One region of the Streptomyces roseofulvus genome, then DNA from elsewhere that is predicted to be linked to it. Evidence: riboswitches for the same ligand, from Rfam matches in the RefSeq annotation. Region 1 holds a riboswitch; each other region holds the start of a gene.

Region 1 (7,694 bases):
GCGCCGACGGTCTCCTCCAAGGGGACGGTGCGGTCCTCGACGTGGGTCCAGAAGACGTCGACGCGGTCGGTGCCGAGGCGGGCGAGGCTGGCGTCGAGGGCGGTCTTGACGACCTTCTCGGAGAGGCCCTCCCACGTGTCGGTGCCGGGGTGGGGGCGGGCGCCACACTTGGTCGAGAGGACGAGGCCGTCGCGGTTGCCGCGGGCGGCGAGCCAGCGTCCGACGGTGGTCTCGCTCTCGTCACCGGTGGCCCCGTCGAGCCAGTACGCGTAGTTGTTGGCGGTGTCGACGACGGTGCCGCCGAGTTCGGCGAAACGGTCGAGGATCGCGAACGAGGTGGCCTCGTCGACGGTGGTGCCGAAGGGGAGGGCGCCGAGGACGACGGTGTGCTGCGGGATCGCCATGGGGCGGGGTCCTTTCGCTGGAAGGGCGGAGGAAGAAGAGAACGACGGTGTTGGACTAGACCAATCCCGCTCCATCTTGGATCACCGACTCCCGCTCCCGCAGCGGTTCTCCGGCACCGGTGCCACCGACCTGACGGACTCCCGGCGGCTCCGGATTGGCCTAGACCTGATGAGGGGCGGCCCTTTACGATCGGTCACCGCGCACGCACAGCACACATGGCCACACCCGGGGGGATGACGCCTTGTTGGAGGCGCTGGGAATTCATCGGTCCGCGGAGACCGTCTACCGGCTCATGCTGGAACGGCCCGAGGAGGGCGTCGCGGGCCTCGCCGCCCGGCTCGACTGGACGGAGGACCGGGTCCGCGAAGCCCTCGGGCAGCTCGCCGAGGCCCGCCTCGTCGCCCTGGAGGAGGGCGCCGACACCCCCGTGCCCTTCCACCCCGAGGTCAGCTTCTCCTTCCTCCTCGCCCGCGCCGAGGCCGAGTTGAACCGGCGCCGGCGCGAGGTCGAACGGGCCGAGCGGGCGGTCGCCGACATCCTCGCCTCCCGCCCCGGGACCGCCGGGGCGGGAGGGCCCGGCCACGACGTCGTGGAGCGCGTCGTGGGCCTGGAAGCCGTACGCGACCGGCTCGAAGCCCTCGCGGCGGGAGCCCGCGAGGAGTGCCTCTCCCTCCTCGTGGGAGGCGCCCAGCTCCCCGACACCATGGACGCCAGCCAGCCCCTCGACCAGCTCGCCCTGGAGCGCGGGGTACGCATCCGCTCCGTCTACCAGGAGAGCTTCCGCAACGACCAGCCGACCGTCGACTACGTCCGCTGGTACTGCGAACTCGGCGGCGAGGCGCGGACGGTGCCCGTCGTCCCGCTCCTCATGGTGATCGTCGACCGGGAGGCCGCCCTCGTCCCCGTCGACCCGGAGGACGGCCGGGCCGGCGCCCTCGAAGTCCGCAGCCCCGGCCTCGTCCACGCCCTCGTCGTCCTCTTCGACCGCCTGTGGGAGGCCGGCACCCCCTTCGGCGAGGCACCCCGCCGCGACGCACACGACCTCTCCCCGCAGGAACGCGAACTGGTCATGCTCCTCGGCATCGGCTGCACCGACGACATCGCCGCCCGGCGGCTCGGCGTCTCCCTGCGGACCGTCCGCCGCATGAGCTCGGAGCTCATGTCCCGGCTCGGCGCCCGCAGCCGCTTCGAGGCCGGCGCGCGTGCGGTGAAAGAGGGATGGCTCTGAATGAACCGGACGCCCCCGCCGTCCGTGAGACGGACGGGGGTTCCGCGCAGCCGCCAGGTCCCCTACATTTCCTCGGCATTAACCGGTGATCAGCAAGGGGACGTACGCGCCATGTCAGAAGCCACAACCGGGAAACAACCGGTCATCACGCCGATCAGAGTCGTCATCGGACTCTGCCTGCTCGCCCCGTTCGTGGCGATGCTCTGGGTGAGTTCCTACGCGAAGGTCGAACCCCTCTTCGCCGGCATCCCGTTCTTCTACTGGTACCAGATGCTCTGGGTGCTGGTCTCCACCGCGCTCACGATGGTCGCGTACAAGCTGTGGCAGCGCGACCAGCGCGCCCGCAAGGGAGGTGACGCGCGATGAAGGACGGCGTCAACGGCGTGGCGCTCGGCGTCTTCGTCTTCTTCTTCCTGGCCGTCACGGTCATGGGCTTCCTCGCCTCCAAGTGGCGCAAGGCCGAGAACGAGAACAGCCTCGACGAATGGGGCCTGGGCGGCCGCTCGTTCGGCACCTGGGTCACCTGGTTCCTGCTCGGCGGCGACCTCTACACGGCGTACACCTTCGTCGCCGTCCCCGCCGCGATCTACGCGGCGGGCGCGGCCGGCTTCTTCGCCGTCCCGTACACCATCCTGGTCTACCCGCTGATCTTCACCTTCCTGCCGCGCCTCTGGTCGGTCTCGCACAAGCACGGATACGTCACCACCTCCGACTTCGTCCGCGGCCGCTTCGGTTCCAAGGGCCTGTCGCTCGCGGTGGCGGTCACCGGCATCCTCGCCACGATGCCGTACATCGCGCTCCAGCTCGTCGGCATCCAGGCCGTCCTGGACGTGATGGGCGTCGGCGGCGGCGAGAACACCCACTGGTTCATCAAGGACCTGCCGCTGCTCATCGCCTTCGGCGTGCTCGCCGCGTACACCTACTCCTCGGGCCTGCGCGCCCCGGCGCTCATCGCGTTCGTCAAGGACACCCTGATCTACCTCGTCATCGCGGTGGCGATCATCTACATCCCGATCAAGCTCGGCGGCTTCGACGAGATCTTCGCCAAGGCCGGCGAGGCGTACGCGACGGTCAACCCGGCCACCGACAAGCCGCGCGGCGCCCTGGTGCCGGGCGAGGCCGGCCAGTGGACGTACGCGACGCTCGCGCTCGGCTCGGCGCTCGCGCTCTTCATGTACCCGCACTCGATCACGGCGACCCTGTCCTCCAAGAGCCGCGAGGTCATCCGCCGCAACACCACGATCCTGCCGCTGTACTCGCTGATGCTGGGCCTGCTCGCGCTGCTCGGCTTCATGGCGATCGCCGCCGGGGTCAAGGTCGCCAACGGCCAGCTCGCCATCCCGCAGCTCTTCGAGAACATGTTCCCGGACTGGTTCGCGGGCGTCGCCTTCGCCGCGATCGGCATCGGCGCGCTCGTCCCCGCCGCGATCATGTCGATCGCCGCCGCCAACCTCTTCACCCGCAACATCTACAAGGACTTCCTCAAGAAGGACGCCACCCCGGAGCAGGAGACCAAGGTCTCCAAGCTGGTCTCGCTGCTGGTCAAGGTCGGCGCGCTCGCCTTCGTCCTCACCATGGACAAGACCGTCGCGATCAACTTCCAGCTGCTCGGCGGCATCTGGATCCTGCAGACCTTCCCGGCCCTCGTCGGCGGCCTGTTCACCCGCTGGTTCCACCGCTGGGCGCTGCTCGCCGGCTGGGCCGTCGGCATGGTCTACGGCACCGCCGCCGCGTACGGCGTCGCCAGCCCGACCCAGAAGCACTTCGGCGGCTCCTCCGCCGAGATCCCCGGCATCGGCGAGATCGGCTACATCGGTCTCACCGCCTTCGTCCTCAACGTCGTGGTGACGGTGGTCCTCACCTTCGTCCTCAAGGCCGTCAAGGCACCCGAGGGCGTCGACGAGACCTCCCCGTCCGACTACACGGCCGACGCAGGCGACGCCGGGGTCAGCACGGAGCTCCCGAAGGTCGGGGCCGGGACGCACTGATCCGGCGGTACGGAGAAGACGGACGACGGCGAGGGCCCGGGGCGGAAAACCCCGGGCCCTCGCCCGTCCGCCCCGGCAGACTGCCCCGCATGGACTTCACGATCAGGGCCGTGCGGCCCGAGGAGTACGAGGAACTCGGCGAGATCACCGCGCGGGCCTACCTCGACGACGGACACCTCACCTTCGGCGAGGACGACGACTACCTGCCGGTGATGAAGGACGTGGCCCGGCGGGCCGTCGAGGCCGAGGTGCTGGTCGCCGTCGACGGCGACGGCCGGCTGCTCGGCGGGGTGACCTTCACCGCCGGCGGCGGCGAGTGGGCGGACATCGCCGGCCCGGGCGAGGCCGAGTTCCGGCTCCTCGCCGTCGCCCGCGCGGCCCGCGGCCGGGGGGTCGGCGAGGCGCTCGTCCGGGCCTGCGTCGAACGCGCCCGGGCCCTCGACGGCTGCTCCCGGCTGGTGCTCTCCACCCAGGACCGGATGGCCGAAGCGCACCGGATCTACCGGCGGATCGGCTTCACCCGGCTGCCCGAACGGGACTGGAGCCCGGTGCCCGGGCTCTCGCCGCTGCTCGTCCTCGCCCTGGAACTCTGACGACGGGAGCGACCGGGGACACAACATGTGGGGGGTGCCGCGATCGGCGCCCCCCACATGTATGCTCGTCCTCGCTGTCGCCGCAGGGGAATCCGGTGCGAATCCGGAACTGTCCCGCAACGGTGTGCTTCGTGCCCTTTCCGCACGCGGCGAGTCCGAGCACCTGCGCGCAGTGCGCCCGGTCCGTCCGTTCCGGGTGCCGACGACGTCCGGGCCTCGCGGAATGGGCCGGTGGACGCGGGCGCTTCCGCGCGTACGGATGCGCCCGCCCGCCCCTCCCCCGCCGTGGCCCCGGGCCGAGCGAGGGAGAGCCCCCACGTGACCATCGCGCCTGCGGGTCCGTCAGCCGCCGAGGCCGCCGCGATCGAGAGCGACGGCCCCGGGACCGTACTGCTGCGGACCCTGACCGACCTCACCGCCGACCTCACCGACACCGACCCCGGCCGGGTCGCCGCCGCCGCGCTGCGCGGCCGGCACGCCGGTTCGGACGAGGCGGAGCTGCGCGAACTGGCCACCGAGGCCGCCGCCGGTCTCATCTCCGAGGACCCGGCCTACTCCCGGCTCGCCGCCCGCCTGCTCACGATCACGATCGCCGAGGAGGCGGCCGGGCAGGGCGCGGTCTCCTTCTCCGCCTCGGTCGCCACCGGCCACCGCGAGGGCCTGATCGCCGACCGCACCGCCGACTTCGTCACGCGGCACGCCGCCCGCCTCGACGCGCTGATCGACCCGGCCGCCGACGACCGCTTCGGCTACTTCGGCCTGCGGACGCTGTACTCCCGCTACCTGCTGCGCCACCCGATCACCCGCAAGGTGATCGAGACCCCGCAGCACTTCATGCTCCGGGTCGCGGCCGGCCTCGCCGAGGACGACTCGGTCCGCGCCCTGGACGAGGTGGCGGCGCTGTACGGGCTGATGAGCCGGCTCGACTACCTGCCCTCCTCCCCCACGCTCTTCAACTCCGGCACCCGCCACCCGCAGATGTCCTCCTGCTACCTCCTGGACTCCCCGCAGGACGAGCTGGACTCGATCTACGACCGCTACCACCAGGTCGCGCGCCTGTCGAAGCACGCGGGCGGCATCGGCCTCTCCTACTCGCGGATCCGCTCGCGCGGTTCGCTGATCCGCGGCACCAACGGGCACTCCAACGGCATCGTGCCGTTCCTGAAGACGCTCGACGCCTCGGTCGCCGCCGTGAACCAGGGCGGCCGCCGCAAGGGCGCCGCCGCCGTCTACCTGGAGACCTGGCACGCGGACATCGAGGAGTTCCTGGAGCTCCGCGACAACACCGGCGAGGACGCCCGCCGCACCCACAACCTGAACCTCGCCCACTGGATCCCGGACGAGTTCATGCGCCGGGTCGACGCCGACGCCGAGTGGTCGCTGTTCTCCCCCGCCGACGTGCCCGAGCTGGTCGACCTGTGGGGCGAGGAGTTCGACGCCGCCTACCGCGCCGCCGAGGCGAAGGGCCTGGCCCGCCGGACCATCCCGGCCCGCGACCTGTACGGCCGGATGATGCGGACCCTGGCCCAGACCGGCAACGGCTGGATGACCTTCAAGGACGCCTCGAACCGTACGGCCAACCAGACCGCGGAGCCCGGCACGGTCGTCCACTCCTCCAACCTCTGCACCGAGATCATCGAGGTCACGAACGACGGCGAGACGGCCGTCTGCAACCTCGGCTCGATCAACCTGGGCGCCTTCGTCCACCCCGAGATCCAGGGCATCGACTGGGCCCGCCTGGACGACACGGTCCGCACGGCCGTCACCTTCCTCGACCGGGTCGTCGACATCAACTTCTACCCGACCGAGCAGGCCGGGAACTCCAACGCCCGCTGGCGCCCGGTCGGCCTGGGCGCGATGGGCCTCCAGGACGTCTTCTTCAAGCTGCGGCTGCCCTTCGACTCCGCCGAGGCGAAGGCGCTGTCCACGAAGATCGCCGAGCGGATCATGCTCGCCGCGTACGAGGCGTCCGCCGACCTCGCCGAGCGCAACGGCCCGCTCCCCGCCTGGGAGAAGACCCGCGCGGCCCGGGGCGTGCTGCACCCCGACCACTACGACGTCGAGCTGAACTGGCCGGAGCGCTGGGCGGCGCTGCGCGAGCGGATCGCCGCCGTCGGCATGCGCAACTCCCTGCTCCTCGCCATCGCGCCGACCGCGACGATCGCCTCGATCGCCGGCGTCTACGAGTGCATCGAGCCGCAGGTCTCCAACCTGTTCAAGCGCGAGACGCTGTCCGGCGAGTTCCTCCAGGTCAACTCGTACCTGGTCGCCGAGCTGAAGCGGCTCGGCGTGTGGGACGCGCAGACCCGCGAGGCGCTGCGCGACGCCAACGGCTCGGTGGCCGGCTTCAGCTGGGTCCCGGCCGAGGTGCGCGAGCTGTACCGGACGGCCTGGGAGATCCCGCAGCGCGGGCTCATCGACATGGCCGCGGCGCGCACGCCGTTCCTCGACCAGTCGCAGTCCCTGAACCTGTTCATGGAGACGCCCACCATCGGCAAGCTGTCGTCGATGTACGCGTACGCCTGGAGGCAGGGCCTGAAGACGACGTACTACCTGCGCTCCCGCCCGGCGACCCGGATCGCCCGCGCCGCCCAGGCCGCAGCCCCGATCCCCGTCCAGCAGGCGACCCCCGACGCGGACGCGATCGCCTGCTCCCTTGAGAACCCCGAGTCCTGCGAGGCCTGCCAGTGATGAGTACCGAGAAGAAGAACCTCCTGGACCCGGGCTTCGAGCTGACGCTCCGCCCGATGCGCTACCCGGACTTCTACGAGCGGTACCGGGACGCCATCAAGAACACCTGGACCGTCGAGGAGGTCGACCTCCACTCGGACGTCGCCGACCTCGCCAAGCTCACCCCCGGCGAGCAGCACATGATCGGCCGGCTCGTCGCGTTCTTCGCGACGGGCGACTCGATCGTGGCGAACAACCTGGTCCTGACGCTCTACAAGCACATCAACTCCCCCGAGGCGCGGCTCTACCTGAGCCGTCAGCTCTTCGAGGAGGCCGTGCACGTCCAGTTCTACCTGACCCTCCTGGACACCTACCTGCCCGACCCGGACGACCGGGCGGCGGCCTTCGCGGCCGTCGAGAACATCCCCTCCATCCGCGAGAAGGCGCAGTTCTGCTTCACGTGGATGGATTCCGTCGAGAAGATCGAGAAGCTGGAGACGGCCGCCGACCGCCGCCGCTTCCTGCTCAACCTGATCTGCTTCGCCGCCTGCATCGAGGGCCTGTTCTTCTACGGCGCCTTCGCGTACGTCTACTGGTTCCGCTCGCGCGGCCTGCTGCACGGCCTGGCGACCGGCACCAACTGGGTCTTCCGCGACGAGACCATGCACATGAACTTCGCCTTCGAGGTCGTGGACACCGTCCGCAAGGAGGAGCCGGAGCTCTTCGACGACGCCCTCCAGCAGCAGGTCACGGACATGCTGAAGGAGGCCGTCGAGGCGGAGCTCCAGTTCGGCCGCGACCTGTGCGGCG
Region 2 (7,694 bases), 1.5 Mb from region 1:
TCGGTGCGCCAGTCCCGCGAGTCGATCAGCTGCAGGATGCCGGCGCCGTAGGTGCCGGGCCGGGAGCCGAAGATGCGGGTGGTGGCGCGGCGCTCGTCGCCGTGCTCGGCGAGGTCGGCCTGGGTGTGGGCCCGGACGTGGTTCTCCGACGCGGGCTCGTCCAGCTCGGCGACCAGCCGGACGGCGTCGTCGAGGAGGCCGATGACGTGCGGGAAGGCGTCCCGGAAGAAGCCCGAGATGCGCAGCGTCACGTCGACGCGCGGGCGGCCCAGCTCGGCGAGCGGGATCGGCTCCAGGCCGTTGACGCGGCGGGACGCCTCGTCCCACAGCGGCCGGACGCCGAGCAGCGCCAGCGCCTCGGCGACGTCGTCGCCGGCGGTGCGCATCGCGCTGGTGCCCCACAGGGAGAGGCCGACGGAGGTCGGCCACGCGCCGTTGTCCTCGCGGTAGCGGGTCAGCAGCGAGTCGGCGAGCGCCTGCCCGGTCTCCCAGGCGAGCCGGGACGGCACGGCCTTCGGGTCGACGGAGTAGAAGTTCCGCCCGGTCGGCAGCACGTTGACGAGGCCCCGGAGCGGGGATCCGGACGGGCCGGCCGGCACGAAGCCGCCGTTCAGCGCGTGCACGGCGTGGGCGAGTTCGTCGGTGGTGGCGGCGAGGCGCGGCACGACCTGCTCGCAGGCGAAGCGGAGCACGGCCTGGACCTCGGGGCCGTGGTCGCCGGCGACCGCCGGGACCGCGTCCACGGACCAGCCGGCCGCCTCCATGGTCTCGACCAGCTCGCGGGCCTTCGCCTCCGCCTCGTCGGCGGTGGTGCGGGTCGCGGCCGACTCGTCCAGGCCGAGCGCCTCGCGCAGCCCGGGCAGCGCCTGAGTGCCGCCCCAGATCTGGCGGGCCCGGAGGATGGAGAGGACCAGGTTGACCCGGGCCTCGCCCTCCGGCGCGCCGCCGAGGACGTGCAGGCCGTCGCGGATCTGGGCGTCCTTGACCTCGCACAGCCAGCCGTCGACGTGCAGCAGGAAGTCGTCGAAGCCGTCGTCGTCGGGCCGCTCCGCCATGCCGAGGTCGTGGTCGAGCTTGGCGGCCTGGATCAGGGTCCAGATCTGGGCGCGGATCGCGGGCAGCTTCGCCGGGTCCATCGAGGAGATCTGCGCGTACTCGTCGAGCAGCTGCTCCAGGCGCGCGATGTCGCCGTACGAGTCGGCGCGGGCCATCGGCGGCACCAGGTGGTCGACGAGGGTGGCGTGGGCGCGGCGCTTGGCCTGGGTGCCCTCGCCGGGGTCGTTGACGAGGAACGGGTAGACGAGCGGCAGGTCGCCGAGGGCCGCGTCGGGGCCGCAGGCGGCGGACAGGCCGGCGTTCTTGCCGGGCAGCCACTCCAGGTTGCCGTGCTTGCCCAGGTGGACCATGGCGTCGGCGCCGAAGCCGCCGTCCTCCGCGCGGGCCGCGATCCAGCGGTAGGCGGCCAGGTAGTGGTGCGACGGCGGCAGGTCGGGGTCGTGGTAGATCGCGATCGGGTTCTCGCCGAAGCCGCGCGGCGGCTGGATGAGGACGAGGAGGTTCCCGCGCCGGAGCGCCGCGAGGACGATGTCGCCCTCCGGGTTCCGGGACCGGTCGAGGAACATCTCGCCGGGCGCGGGGCCCCAGTGCTCCTCGACCTGCTCGCGCAGCTCGGCCGGCAGCTCGGCGTACCAGCGCTTGTAGTCGGCGGCCGGGATGCGGACCGGGTTCTTCGCCAGCTGCTCCTCGGTGAGCCAGTCCTGGTCGTGGCCGCCGGCCTCGATGAGGGCGTAGATCAGCTCGTCGCCGTCGCCGGAGACCAGGCCGGGCAGCTCCTCGGCCGGGCCGAAGTCGTATCCCTCGGCGATCAGCCGGCGCAGCAGGGCGACGGCGGAGGCGGGGGTGTCGAGGCCGACGGCGTTGCCGATGCGGGAGTGCTTGGTCGGGTACGCGGAGAGGACCAGCGCCAGCTTCTTCTCGGCGTTCGGGATGTGCCGGAGCCGGGCGTGCCGGACGGCGATGCCGGCCACGCGGGCGGCGCGCTCGGCGTCGGCGACGTAGGCGGGCAGGCCGTCCTCGTCGATCTCCTTGAAGGAGAACGGGACGGTGATGAGCCGGCCGTCGAACTCGGGCACGGCGACCTGGCTGGCCGCGTCCAGCGGCGACAGGCCCTCGTCGTTCTCCTCCCAGGCGGAGCGCGCACTTGTCAGGCACAGCGCCTGGAGCACCGGCACGTCGAGCGCGGCGAGCGCGCCCGCGTCCCAGGCCTCCTCGTCGCCGCCGGCCTGGGCGGCGGCCGGCTTGGTGCCGCCGGCGGCGAGGACGGTGGTGACGATCGCGTCGGCGCCGCGCAGGACGGCGAGCAGCTCCTCCTCCGGGGCCCGCAGGGAGGCCACGTACAGCGGCAGTGCCCGGGCGCCGGCGTCCTCGAGGGCGTCGCAGAGGGCGCCGACGAAGGCGGTGTTCCCGCTCATGTGGTGGGCGCGGTAGTAGAGCACGGCGACGGTCGGGCCGTCGGTGGCGCGGGCCGTGCGCTCCAGCGGGCCCCAGGTGGGGGCGGGCGCCGGAGCCTCGAAGCCGTGGCCGGTGAGGAGGACGGTGTCGGAGAGGAAGCGGGCCAGCTGCTCCAGGTTGGCGGGGCCGCCGTGGGCGAGGTAGGCGTGCGCCTCGGTGGCGACGCCGACCGGCACGGTGGAGGAGGCCATCAGCTGGGCGTCGGGGGCCTGTTCGCCGCTGAGGACGACGACCGGCTTTCCGGTGGCGAGGACCGCGTCGAGGCCCTCCTGCCAGGAGCGGACGCCGCCGAGCAGGCGGACCAGGACCAGCTCGACCCCGTCGAGCAGGGCGGGGAGGTCGGCCAGCGGGAGCCGGGAGGGGTTGGCGAAGCGGTACTCCACCGGCCCCCCGGCCGCGCGGGCGCTGAGCAGGTCGGTGTCGGAGTGCGACAGCAGCAGGAGCATGGCGAGGCTCAGGCCCTTCCTCGGGGTTTCCGCGCCCCGGGTGGTCGTGGTCGGCGGGGAGTTCCTGACTCACCCGGGCCGTCGCCGGCTCGGGCTCACAGTGGCGGGACCGCGCCGGATTCTCACCGGGCTTCCTCCCCGGGGTCCTGGGACCCCATGCCGATCTGCATAGTAGAGCGTGGCGTCGGCGGGCCGGAGGGGTCCGGAGAGTCGGCCGGATCACACTCGGTGGCCGCCCGGTTCCCCGTGGGTATGCTCGCCGCCATGCCGCCGACCCCGCCCAGCCCGCCCGAACCGGGCGAACCTCGCATACGGGACCGAGGCGACGCGTGCCCGGGGGCGCTCCGGCTGCACGCCGCCGCCGACGGTTTCCTCGCCCGACTCCGGCTACCCGCCGGGCGATTGACGCACCGTCAGGCGCTCGTCCTGGCCGACGCCGCGGAGACCCTGGGCGACGGCAGCCTCTCCGTCACCTCGCGCGGCAACGCCGAGCTGCGCGGTCTCCGCGACGGCTGCGACGCCGCACTCGCCGCGCTCCTCGACGACGCCGGCCTGCTGCCCTCCCCCAGCCACGAACGGGTCCGGAACATCGTCGCCTCCCCCGCCGCGGGACTCGACGGACTCGGCCACGCCGACGTGCAGTTGTGGGCCCGCGCCCTGGACCGGGCACTCTGCGCCGAACCCCGCGCGGCGGCCCTCTCCGGCCGATTCCTCTTCGTCCTCGACGACGGCCGCGGCGACGTCGCCGGACTCGGCGGCGATGTGACCTTGATCGCAGCCCCGGACGGCGCCGCCCTCCTGGCGACCTGCTCCGGAACCTTCCGGCTGCCCGCCGCCGACGCCGTCCCCGCCGCACTCGCCTGCGCCCTCGCCTTCCTCGACGCCGCCGCGGCCGCCGCCACCGGCGCCTGGCGCCCGCGCGAACTCCCGCCCGGGCACCTCCCGGACTGGGCCGCCGCCCTGCACGAGGCGGCGATCACCGCGGAGCCCGTACCCCCCTTCTCCTCCCCGGGGACCCCGCCGCCCGCGCCCGGACCGCTCGGCGCGCACGCCCTGCACGTCCTCGCCCCGCTCGGCCGGCTCACCGCCGGCCGGCTGCGGGCGCTCGCCGACGGCGCCACCGAGCTCCGGCTCACCCCGTGGCGCGGAGTCGTCGCCGTCGGGACGCACGGCTCCCGGCTCGCCGCGCTGGAGACGGCCGGCCTGATCACCGACCCGGCCGCCCCCGGCGCCGGCGTCACCGCCTGCACCGGCCTGCCCGGCTGCGCCAAGTCCCTCGCCGACGTCCGGGCCGACGCGGCCCGCGCGCCCGGCGGCCCGCTGCCCGTGCACTACTCCGGCTGCGAGCGCCGCTGCGGCCACCCGCACGGCACCTGGATCGAGGTCACCGCCCGGGACTCCGGCACCTACCTGCTGGACGGCGCGCCCGTCCCCCGCACCGCCCTGGCCGAAGCCGTGGCGGCGGCCCGTACGAGAAAGAGCTGAGGATGTACGAGTACGAGAAAGACGGCGCAGAGATCTACCGCCGCTCCTTCGCCACGATCCGCGCCGAGGCCGACCTCGGCGCCCTGCCCGCCGACGTCGCCACCGTCGCCGTCCGCATGATCCACGCCTGCGGCATGACCGACCTCGTCCGCGACCTCGCGTACTCCCCCGGCGTCGTCACCCGCGCCCGCGCCGCCCTCCAGGCCGGCGCCCCCATCCTCTGCGACGCGCAGATGGTCGCCTCCGGCGTCACCCGCAAGCGGCTGCCCGCCGACAACGACGTGCTGTGCGCGCTCTCCGACCCGGCCGTGCCCGCCCTCGCCGCCGAGCTGGGCACCACCCGCTCCGCCGCCGCCCTCGAACTGTGGCGCGACCGCCTCGAAGGCTCCGTCGTCGCCATCGGCAACGCCCCCACCGCGCTCTTCCACCTCCTGGAGATGATCGCCAAGGGCGCGCCCAAGCCCGCCGCCGTCCTCGGCATCCCCGTCGGATTCATCGGCGCCGCCGAGTCCAAGGACGCCCTCGCCGCCAACGACCTCGGCCTCGACTACCTGGTGGTCCGCGGCCGACGCGGCGGCAGCGCCATGACCGCCGCCGCCCTCAACGCCCTCGCGCACGAACCGGAGATCCAGCAGTGACCGTAGTGAAGGGCAAGCTGTACGGGGTCGGCCTCGGCCCCGGCGACCCCGACCTCCTCACCCTCGCCGCCGTGAAGGCCATCGCCGAGGCCGACGTCGTCGCCTACCACTCGGCCCGCCACGGCCGCTCGATAGCGCGCTCCATCGCCGCCCCCCACCTCCGCGACGACCACATCGAGGAGCGGCTGATGTACCCGCTCACCGTGGAGACCACCGACCACCCCGGCGGCTACCGGGGCGCCCTCGACGACTTCTACGAGGAAGCCGCGGCCCGGCTCGCCGCCCACCTCGACGCGGGCCGCACGGTCGCCGTCCTCGCCGAGGGCGACCCGCTCTTCTACGGCTCCTACCAGCACATGCACAAGCGGCTCGCCGACCGCTACGACACCACCGTCATCCCCGGCGTCACCTCCGTCAGCGCCGCCGCCGCCCGCCTCGGCGAGCCGCTGTGCGAGGCCGAGGAGGTCCTCACGATCATCCCCGGCACCCTCCCCGAGGACGAGCTGACCGCCCGCCTCGCCGGCACCGACTCCGCCGTCGTCATGAAGCTCGGCCGCACCTTCCCCGCCGTGCGCCGCGCCCTGGAGCGGGCCGGCCGGCTGGACGACGCCCGGTACGTGGAGCGCGCCTTCATGGCCGGCGAGCGCACCGACCGCCTCGCCGACGTGGACCCGGAGACCGTCCCGTACTTCTCCGTCGCCGTCCTCCCCTCCCGCATCGACCAGGCCAACCCGGTCCGCGCACGCGGCGAGGTCACCGTCGTCGGCACCGGCCCCGCCGGCGCGCCCTGGCTGACCCCCGAGTCGCGCGGCGCGCTCGTCAACGCCGACGTCCTCGTCGGCTACACCACCTACCTCGACCGGGTGCCGGTCCTGCGCCCCGGCCAGATCCGGCACGGCTCCGACAACAAGGTCGAGTCCGAGCGGGCCGAGTTCGCCCTCGACCTGGCCCGGCGCGGCCACAAGGTCGCGGTCGTCTCCGGCGGCGACCCCGGTGTCTTCGCCATGGCCACCGCCGTCCTGGAGGTCGCCTGCGAACCGGCGTACGCGGACGTGCCCGTCCGGGTCCTGCCCGGCGTCACCGCCGCCAACGCCGCCGCCGCCGCGGCCGGCGCGCCCCTCGGCCACGACTACGCGACGATCTCGCTCTCCGACCGGCTCAAGCCCTGGGACGTCATCGCGGCCCGGCTCCGCGCCGCCGCCGAGGCCGACCTCGTCCTCGCCCTCTACAACCCCGGCTCGAAGTCCCGCACCCACCAGGTCGCCGCCGCCCGCGACCTCCTGCTGGAGCTCCGCTCCCCCGACACCCCCGTGGTCGTCGCCCGCGACGTCGGCGGCCCCGAGCAGTCGGTCCGGGTGGTGACCCTGAAGACCCTGGAGCCCTCCGAGGTCGACATGCGCACCCTGCTCCTCATCGGCTCCTCCCAGACCCGGGCGGTCGAACGCGGCGACGGCCGCACGATCACCTGGACCCCGCGGCGGTACGGCTGACGGCTAGCCGCGGGTGAAGGTCCCGAGTCCTTCGCCGTCCAGGTACTCGACGGTGAAGGACTCGCCGTCCGCGGCGAAGGTGACGCCGGTGCGGCCGACGGCGTTCTCGCCGCGGGTCTCGAAGCTGAACACGTCGCCGTCGTAGTGCGCGAGGCGGTACGACTGGGGCTCGGGCCCCAGCCGGAGGGTCAGCGTCCCGTCGTCCCCGGCCACCACCTCCGCCCGGCCGTAGTAGTCGCTGCGGTACGTGCCGGCGTAGGCGTCCGCGTCCCGCGCGGGCGCGGCGTTCCCGGGCGGGCGGGCGTAGTCGGTGTCCGACCGGCCCTCGTCCGCCTGCTGCTGGTAGACCGCGTCGACCAGCGGGATCCAGTCCCGGCTGACCTCGCCGGTCTCCGCGATGTCGAAGAAGTCGAGGGCGACGGCGTCGGCGACGCCGACCGGGGAGCCGTTGGTGAGGACGACGATGCCGAGCTGTTCGCCGGGCAGCATCGTCACGTTGGTGTGCGCGCCCAGGGCGAACGCGCCCGTGTGGGAGAGCCGCAGCCGGCCCGCGTCGTCGTAACTCACGTTCCAGCCCAGGCCGTAGAAGCCGGTGCGGGCGGCCGGGGCGCGCGGCGGGCCGGCCACCGCCTCGGGCCAGTGGGTGCGCTCCAGGGCGTCGGCGCCGACGATCCGCTTCCCGTCGAGCTCGCCGTTCGCGAGCTGGAGCCGCAGCCAGACCGCCATGTCACGGGCGGAGGAGCTGACCCCGCCCGCCGGGGACTGCGCGTCCGGGTCGCGGACGAACTCCGTCTTCCACTCCCCGCCTTCCTTCACGTGCCCCCAGGCCCGGTCGCCCGCCTTCTCGAAGTCCTCGAACCGCGAGCTGGTGTCGTCCATCCCGGCCGGTCCGTAGAGGACGTCCTCGGCCAGCTTCTCCCACGGCACGCCCTTCTCGTCGGCGACGGCCTGCGCGGCCGCCGTCAGGCCGAAGTTGGTGTAGGCGTAGCTCGCGCGGAACGGCGCCAGCGGCTCGTACCGCAGGTGGGACAGGATGTACTCCCGGTCGTAGCCGAGGTCTTCGAGCAGGTCGCCGGCGTGGTCGGGCAGCCCGCTGCGGTGCGCGAAGAGGTCCGCGACGGTGA
Region 3 (7,694 bases), 4.3 Mb from region 1:
ACCGATACGTTCCGCCGGACCGGAGCGGGCCGAAGGCTCCGCTGGCAGGGTCAGTCCAGCGATGACGGCGTCGCGGTCGCGGTCGATGCCCGCGGTCCCGAGGCGCCGCAGGAGACCTACCGACAGAGGATCAGTCACCTGCGGCCGCGCCGCACCGGTGCGCGACCGCGCCCCCAAGCGGATAATTGCGCCATCATGCACAGGTGCAAAGCGCACCCAGTCCAACCCACCCCTGACGGTTGATCAGGAAAGTCGGCAACAGGTCGGCGTCAGTACCGCCCGAGACCGCTCCCGAACGCCATGAACCGCCGAGATCAACAATTGATCTCACTCGCTCTCACCTGCAAAAAGCCTGCTCAGTCACCTACCTGCCAGCCTCACCAGGAGGTATCCATGAGGATGCTGATCAACGTGCCCGAGACCGTCGTCGCCGATGCCCTGCGGGGGCTGGCCGCCGCGCATCCCGAGTTGACCGTGGACGTGGAGCGGCGGGTGGTGGTGCGGAGGGACGCGCCGGTGGCGGGGAAGGTCGCGCTGGTGTCGGGGGGCGGGTCGGGGCACGAGCCGCTGCATGCCGGGTTCGTGGGGCCGGGGATGCTGGACGGGGCCTGTCCCGGGGAGGTGTTCACGTCGCCCGTGCCGGATCAGATGGTGCGGGCCGCGGCCGCCGTGGACAGCGGTGCGGGGGTGCTGTTCGTGGTGAAGAACTACACCGGGGACGTGCTGAACTTCGAGATGGCCGCCGAACTCGCCGAGGACGAGGGCATCCAGGTGGCCAAGGTGCTCGTCGACGACGACGTCGCGGTGACCGACAGCCTGTACACGGCGGGGCGGCGCGGTACCGGGGCCACGCTCTTCGTGGAGAAGCTGGCCGGGGCGGCGGCGGAGGAGGGCGCGCCGCTGGAGCGGGTGGAGGCGCTGGCCCGGCGGGTGGTCGCGCGGTCGCGGTCGTTCGGGGTCGCTCTGAGCGCGTGCAGCACGCCGGCGAAGGGCGGTCCGACCTTCGACCTGCCGCCGGGGGAACTGGAGTTGGGCGTCGGTATCCACGGCGAGCCGGGGCGGGAGCGGCGCGGCATGATGACCGCGCGGGAGATCGCCGAGGTCGCCGTGGACGCCGTCCTGGACGACCTGCGGCCGTCGGATCCGGTACTGCTGCTGGTGAACGGGATGGGCGGGACGCCGCTGCTGGAGCTGTACGGGTTCAACGCCGAGGTGCGGCGGGTGCTGGACGCGCGGCGGGTGCCGGTGGCGCGGACGCTGGTCGGGAACTACGTGACCTCCCTCGACATGGCGGGCTGCTCGGTGACGCTGTGCGCCGCGGACGAGGAGCTGCTGCGGCTCTGGGACGCGCCGGTGGCGACGGCCGCGCTGCGCTGGGGCCGGTGAGCGGGCGATGACGGAGACGTACGGGGCCGACGCGGCGGTGCGGTGGATGGCGGCGGTCGCGGCCGCGGTGGAGCGGGAGGCCGGGCGGCTCACCGAGCTGGACGCGGCGATCGGCGACGCGGACCACGGGGCCAATCTGAAGCGCGGATTCGCCGCCGTGGCCGCGACGCTGGCGGAGGAGCCGCCCGCCACGCCGGGCGCGGTCCTGGTGACCGCCGGGCGGGAGCTGATCTCCACGGTGGGCGGGGCCTCCGGGCCGCTGTACGGGACGCTGCTGCGGCGGGCGGGCAAGGCGCTCGGCGACGCCGGGGAGGTCACCCGGGACGAGCTCGCGGACGCGCTGGAGGCCGGGGTCGCCGCGGTCGGGCAGCTCGGCGGGGCCGTGCCGGGCGACAAGACGATGCTGGACGCGCTGACGCCGGCCGTCGCGGGCCTGCGCGAGTCGTTCGCGGCGGCGGCGCGTGCCGCCGAGGAGGGCGCGCTGGCGACCGTCCCGCTGCGGGCGCGCAAGGGCCGGGCCAGTTATCTCGGTGAACGGTCGGTCGGGCACCAGGATCCGGGGGCGACGTCCTCGGCGCTGCTGTTCGCGGCGCTGGCGGAGGTGACGGCCGGATGAGCGGGGACAGGGTGGGGATCGTGCTGGTGTCGCACAGCGCGGCCGTCGCGGCGGCGGTGGCGGAGCTGGCCCGGGGGCTGGCCGGCGGCGGGGACCTGGCGCCGGTCGCGGCGGCCGGCGGCGGCCCGGACGGTGGGCTCGGCACGAGCGCGGCGCTGATCGCCGCGGCGGCGCAGGACGTCGACGCGGGGGCCGGGGTGGCCGTCCTGGTCGACCTCGGCAGCGCGGTCCTCACGGTGAAGGCCCTCCTCGCCGAGGGTGACGAACTCCCGGAGGGCACGCGGCTCGTGGACGCCCCCTTCGTGGAGGGCGCGGTGGCCGCCCTGGTGACGGCGAGCGCGGGCGGCGATCTCGACGCCGTGGCGGCCGCGGCCTCGGAGGCGTACGCCTACCGCAAGGTCTGACGGCTGCCGACGGGGCGCCTCCGGCTGGGTTCCACGCCGCCGGGGGCGCCCCTCGTCGTCCGAGCAGCAGCAACGCACTTGGACACGTCCACGCTAGTGCGGGGGTCTGACAACGGGGTCCGGCGACGGGCCCGGCGACGGGAGCCGACGACCGGTTCGACGACGGGACCGCGGGGACTCCGCAGCGCACGTGACCGACCCCGCATTGTGATGAAGCAGGTCAACACACTAATGTCGCAGCGCCTTGGTGTTCGGGAAACCGGTGCAGTACCGGTGCGGCCCTCGCCACTGTGATCGGGAGGTCCGGCTCCATCCCTCCGGGGAAGCCACTGCGCCGCCGCGGGAGACCGTCGTGGGGTGGGAAGGCGGAGTCGGGCGTCACTACCGTCAGCCAGGAGACCGGCCAGGGCGCGTTGTCCATCCACGAGGTGCTGGAGAGGGTCTCCCGATCATGCATATCGCCGAGGGGTATCTGCCCCCCGTCCACGCGGCCGCCTGGGGCGTCGCATCGGCTCCGTTCGTCGTCCACGGCGTCCGCGCGCTCACCCGCGAGGTGCGCGCCAACCCCGAGTCCACACTGCTGCTCGGCGCCTCCGGCGCCTTCACGTTCGTCCTGTCCGCTCTCAAACTGCCGTCGGTGACGGGGAGTTGCTCCCATCCGACGGGCACGGGGCTCGGCGCCATCCTGTTCCGGCCGCCCATCATGGCGGTGCTCGGCACCATCACCCTGCTCTTCCAGGCGCTGCTGCTCGCCCACGGCGGGCTGACCACGCTGGGGGCGAACGCGTTCTCGATGGCGATCGTCGGGCCGTGGGCGGGGTACGGCACGTACCTGCTGTTCCGGCGGTTCGGGGCGCCGCTGATGGTGGGCGTGTTTTTCGGCGCGTTCGTCGCCGACCTGTCGACGTACTGCGTGACCAGCGTCCAGCTGGCCGTGGCGTTCCCCGACCCGGGCAGCGGCGTGGCGGGGTCCCTCGCCAAGTTCGGCGGGATCTTCGCGGTGACGCAGCTACCGCTCGCCGTCAGCGAGGGGCTGCTGACCGTCCTGGTGATGCGGCTGCTCACGCAGTCCAGCAAGGGGGACCTGCTGCGGCTCGGCGTGCTCGCCCGGCCGGAGCCGAAGCGGCACGAGGAGGCGGCGGCGTGATGAGCCGGAACGCGAAGATCAACACCCTGCTGCTGGCGCTGGTGGCGGCCCTGGCGGTGCTGCCGCTGGCGCTCGGTCTCGGCGACCACAAGGAGGAGCCGTTCACCGGCGCCGACGGGGAGGCGGAGACGGCGATCACGGAGATCGAGCCGGACTACGAGCCCTGGTTCAGCCCGCTGTACGAGCCGCCGTCCGGCGAGATCGAGTCGGCGCTGTTCTCGCTGCAGGCGGCCCTGGGCGCCGGCGTACTCGCCTACTACTTCGGGCTGCGGCGCGGCCGGCGGCAGGGCGAGGAGCGGGCCGCGGCCCGTGCGGAGGGTGCGCCGTCCGCGCCGGACGCGGACACGGACGCGTAGCCGCCGATGCTGCCCATCGACGCGGCGGCGCACAGCAGTCGCTGGCGCCGCCGCCATCCCTCGGAGAAGGCCGCCCTCGGCTTCGGTCTGACCATCTGCGCGGTGTGCCTGCCGCCGTGGCCGGGCGCGCTCCTGGTCGCGGCGGCGACCCTCGCCGTGCTGCTCGGTCCGGCCGGTGTGCCGGGCCGGCAGCTGTGGCGGGCCTTCCGGGTCCCGCTGGGCTTCTGCGTCACGGGCGCCGTGCCGCTGCTGTTCGCGGTGGGCGGGCCGGGGGGCGCCGTGGCCTGGGCCCCGGACGGTCCGGTGCACGCCGGGGAGCTGCTGCTGCGGACGGCGTCGGCCTCGCTGGGGGTGCTGCTGTTCGCCTTCACCACGCCGGTGTCGGACGTGCTGCCGCGCCTGGTGCGGGCCGGGGTGCCGGCGCCGGTGGTGGACGTGGCCCTGGTGATGTACCGGATCGTCTTCCTGCTCCTGGACGCTCAGGCGAAGGTGCGGCAGGCGCAGGCGGCGCGGCTCGGGGCGACGACCCGGGCGGCCGTCTGGCGGTCGCTCGCCGGGCTGGGCGCGACGTCGTTCGTGCGCGCCTTCGACCGTGCGCAGCGGCTGCAGAGCGGGCTCGCCGGGCGCGGTTACGACGGCACCCTGCGGGTCCTGCTGCCCGGGGCGCCCGTCTCCCGCCCCTTCCTCGCGGCGACGGGCGGTCTCCTGGCGGGGCTCGTCGCCCTCACCCTCGTACTGGAAAGGTTCCTGCCATGACGACCCCCACCCCGGTCGTGGAGTTGGTGCGCGCCGGTTTCGCGTACGAGGACGGGCCGGCGGTCCTCACGGACGTCGGGTTCGCGGTGACGGAAGGCCGGGCGGTCGCGCTGCTCGGACGCAACGGCGGCGGGAAGACGACGCTGCTGCGGCTGCTGAGCGGCGGGCTGCGCCCCGGGGCGGGAACGCTCCTCCTGGACGGCGAGGAGGTGGCGTACGACCGGAAGGGGCTGACCCGGCTGCGGACCTCGGTGCAGCTGGTGGTGCAGGACCCGGACGACCAGCTCTTCGCCGCCTCGGTGGCGCAGGACGTGTCGTTCGGGCCGATGAACCTGGGGCTGGCCGAGGAGGAGGTGCGGCTCCGGGTCGCGGAGGCGCTGGAGGCGCTGGACATCACGGCGCTCGCGGACCGGCCGACGCATCTGCTGTCCTACGGGCAGCGGAAGCGGGCGGCGATCGCGGGCGCGGTCGCGATGCGCCCCCGGGTCCTGGTCATGGACGAGCCGACGGCGGGGCTCGACCCGCACGGGCAGGAGCGGCTCCTGGAGACCCTGGAGCGGCTGCGGGCGGCGGGCACGACGGTGGTCATGGCCACGCACGACGTCGATCTGGCGCTGCGGTGGGCGGACGAGGCCGCCGTGCTCTCCCCCGCCGGGCTGCGCACCGGCCCGGCCGCCGAGCTGCTGGCCGACGACGCACTGCTCGACGCCGCCCGGCTGCGGCGCCCCTGGGCGGTCTCGGTCGGCCGGCTGCTGCGGGCGCAGGGACTGCTCCCGGAGGGCGTACCGGCGCCGCGGACGGCGGAGGACCTGGACCTCTTGCTGGACCGGGTGGGGTGAGCGGGTGAGGTGACCGGGCGGGCCGGGCGGTTCAGTCGTCGGCCGCGACCAGGAGGGTGAGCCGCCCGGCCCGGCGGTCCACGACGACGAGTTCGTGGAACTCGCCGTGGACGCTCGCCCAGTCGTGGTGCTCCTCCTCGCCGAGGCCGTTCAGGTGGTGGACGGCGTCCGCCTCCGTCAGGGCGTCGTACGCCTGGCGGCGCAGGGCCTCGGCGAGCGGGCCGGGGAGGGCGCCGTACTGCTCGGCCCAGGTCTCCGGGAGGCGGGTGGCCCGCTGCCGGCCGATCGGCTCGTACGCCTCGGGGGTGACGTGCCGGATCCCGTACTCGCCGTGGCGGGTGCCGTCGGGGTCCACCCCGCCGCCCGCGTAGTCGTCACGGAACTGCTCGTGCGCGATGAGGGCGGCGAGGAGGTCCCGGTCGCTGGCGTCCACGGCGGGGAGGCGGAACCGCTTCACGTCGAGCCGGCGATACGCGTGCGTGTGCGGCGCGGCGAGTCGAAGTGCCGGACGTTCACGAAGGCGCCGCCCTCGTGCGTGAGCGTCCCAACCATGGGCCCCAGCCTGGGCAAGCCGGGGAAGCCGTCTCTACCGAGTAGTAACCATCACACCCCGAACCTTCTGCAACTAGTTGCATAAGCAGGGGCGCGCCCCGTACAACAGGATCCGACGATCCCTGCGCGAGGAGGCGCCCCGTGACGGCCACGACCCCGTACCCGCATCTGCTCAGCCCGCTCGACCTCGGCTTCACCACTCTGCCCAACCGGGTGATCATGGGCTCGATGCACGTCGGCCTGGAGGAGACCGAGCACGGCTTCGAGCGGATGGCCGCCTTCTACGCGGAGCGGGCCCGCGGCGGCGTCGGCCTCATCGTCACCGGCGGCATCGCGCCCAACGAGGCCGGCCGGCCCTGGGACGGCGGGGCCAAGCTGACCACCGCCGAGGAGGCCGCCGAGCACCGGATGATCACCGACGCCGTGCACGCCGAGGGGGGCAGGATCGCGATGCAGATCCTGCACTTCGGGCGGTACGCCTACCACCCCGGCCTCGTCGCGCCCAGCGCCATCCAGGCGCCGATCAGCCCCTTCGTGCCGAACGAGCTGACCGACGCCGAGGTCGAGCAGACCGTCGAGGACTACGCCCGGTGCGCCGAGCTCGCCAAGGAGGCCGGCTACGACGGCGTCGAGGTGATGGGCTCCGAGGGCTACCTCATCAACGAGTTCATCGCCGCCGCCACCAACCACCGCACCGACCGCTGGGGCGGCCCCTACGAGAACCGGGTCCGCTTCCCGCTGGAGATCGTCCGCCGGATCCGCGAGCGCGTCGGCCCCGACTTCATCGTCGTCTACCGGCTCTCCATGCTGGACCTCGTCCCCGGCGGCTCCACCCTGGAGGAGGTCGTCCGGCTCGCCAAGGAGATCGAGGCCGCGGGCGCGACCATCATCAACACCGGCATCGGCTGGCACGAGGCCCGCATCCCCACCATCGCCACCTCCGTGCCGCGCGGCGCCTACACCTGGGTGACGAAGAAGCTGATGGGCGCGGTGAGCGTTCCCCTCGTCACCTCGAACCGCATAAACACCCCCGAGGTCGCCGAGGAGATCCTTGCCGACGGGCGTGCCGACCTCGTCTCGCTGGCCCGGCCCTTCCTCGCCGACCCGGCCTTCGTGAACAAGGCGTCCGCCGGCCGCGCCGAGACCATCAACACCTGCATCGGCTGCAACCAGGCGTGCCTCGACCACACCTTCAGCCTCAAGATCACCTCCTGTCTGGTCAACCCGCGCGCCTGCCACGAGACCGAGCTGGTCCTCTCCCCCACCCGGCTCGCCAAGCGGATCGCCGTCGTCGGCGCCGGGCCGGCCGGCCTCTCCTGCGCCGTGTCGGCCGCCGAACGCGGCCACTCCGTCACCCTCTTCGACGCCGCCGCCGAGATCGGCGGCCAGCTGAACGTCGCCAAGCGGGTCCCCGGCAAGGAGGAGTTCGACGAGACCCTGCGCTACTTCCGCGTGCAGCTCGCCGAGCACGGCGTCGACGTCCGCCTCGGCACCCACGTCACCGCCGCCGACCTCGACGGCTACGACGAGGTGGTCGTCGCCACCGGCGTCACCCCGCGCAGCCCCGGCATCGAGGGCCAGGACCACCCGAGCGTCGTCAGCTACCTCGACGTGCTCCGCGACGGCGCGCCGGTCGGC

The links. A riboswitch is a leader RNA that binds a small molecule or an ion and turns the genes downstream of it on or off. The one in region 1 is predicted to bind cobalamin.
Region 2: another riboswitch for cobalamin. It lies ahead of cobN (cobaltochelatase subunit CobN); the one in region 1 lies ahead of ABFY03_RS25210 (ribonucleoside-diphosphate reductase subunit alpha).
Region 3: another riboswitch for cobalamin. It lies ahead of ABFY03_RS05085 (energy-coupling factor ABC transporter permease); the one in region 1 lies ahead of ABFY03_RS25210 (ribonucleoside-diphosphate reductase subunit alpha).

Annotation. Positions count from the first base shown of each region.
Region 1 covers NZ_BAAAWE010000001.1:5,414,584-5,422,277, reverse strand. The annotation lists gene ABFY03_RS25235 (aldo/keto reductase) at 1-404, opposite strand, end outside; gene ABFY03_RS25230 (helix-turn-helix transcriptional regulator) at 647-1,633, shown strand; gene ABFY03_RS25225 (DUF3311 domain-containing protein) at 1,745-1,999, shown strand; gene mctP (monocarboxylate uptake permease MctP) at 1,996-3,621, shown strand; gene ABFY03_RS25215 (GNAT family N-acetyltransferase) at 3,711-4,214, shown strand; cobalamin riboswitch at 4,255-4,399, shown strand; gene ABFY03_RS25210 (ribonucleoside-diphosphate reductase subunit alpha) at 4,533-6,905, shown strand; gene ABFY03_RS25205 (ribonucleotide-diphosphate reductase subunit beta) at 6,905-7,694, shown strand, end outside.
Region 2 covers NZ_BAAAWE010000001.1:3,954,299-3,961,992, forward strand. The annotation lists gene cobN (cobaltochelatase subunit CobN) at 1-2,957, opposite strand, end outside; cobalamin riboswitch at 2,996-3,133, opposite strand; gene ABFY03_RS18180 (cobalamin biosynthesis protein CobG) at 3,210-4,442, shown strand; gene ABFY03_RS18185 (precorrin-8X methylmutase) at 4,445-5,080, shown strand; gene ABFY03_RS18190 (precorrin-2 C(20)-methyltransferase) at 5,086-6,570, shown strand; gene ABFY03_RS18195 (serine hydrolase) at 6,574-7,694, opposite strand, start outside.
Region 3 covers NZ_BAAAWE010000001.1:1,103,041-1,110,734, forward strand. The annotation lists gene dhaK (dihydroxyacetone kinase subunit DhaK) at 394-1,386, shown strand; gene dhaL (dihydroxyacetone kinase subunit DhaL) at 1,394-2,002, shown strand; gene ABFY03_RS05080 (PTS-dependent dihydroxyacetone kinase phosphotransferase subunit DhaM) at 1,999-2,406, shown strand; cobalamin riboswitch at 2,635-2,828, shown strand; gene ABFY03_RS05085 (energy-coupling factor ABC transporter permease) at 2,858-3,553, shown strand; gene ABFY03_RS05090 (energy-coupling factor ABC transporter substrate-binding protein) at 3,553-3,909, shown strand; gene cbiQ (cobalt ECF transporter T component CbiQ) at 3,916-4,665, shown strand; gene ABFY03_RS05100 (ATP-binding cassette domain-containing protein) at 4,662-5,504, shown strand; gene ABFY03_RS05105 (hypothetical protein) at 5,536-5,961, opposite strand; gene ABFY03_RS05110 (FAD-dependent oxidoreductase) at 6,198-7,694, shown strand, end outside.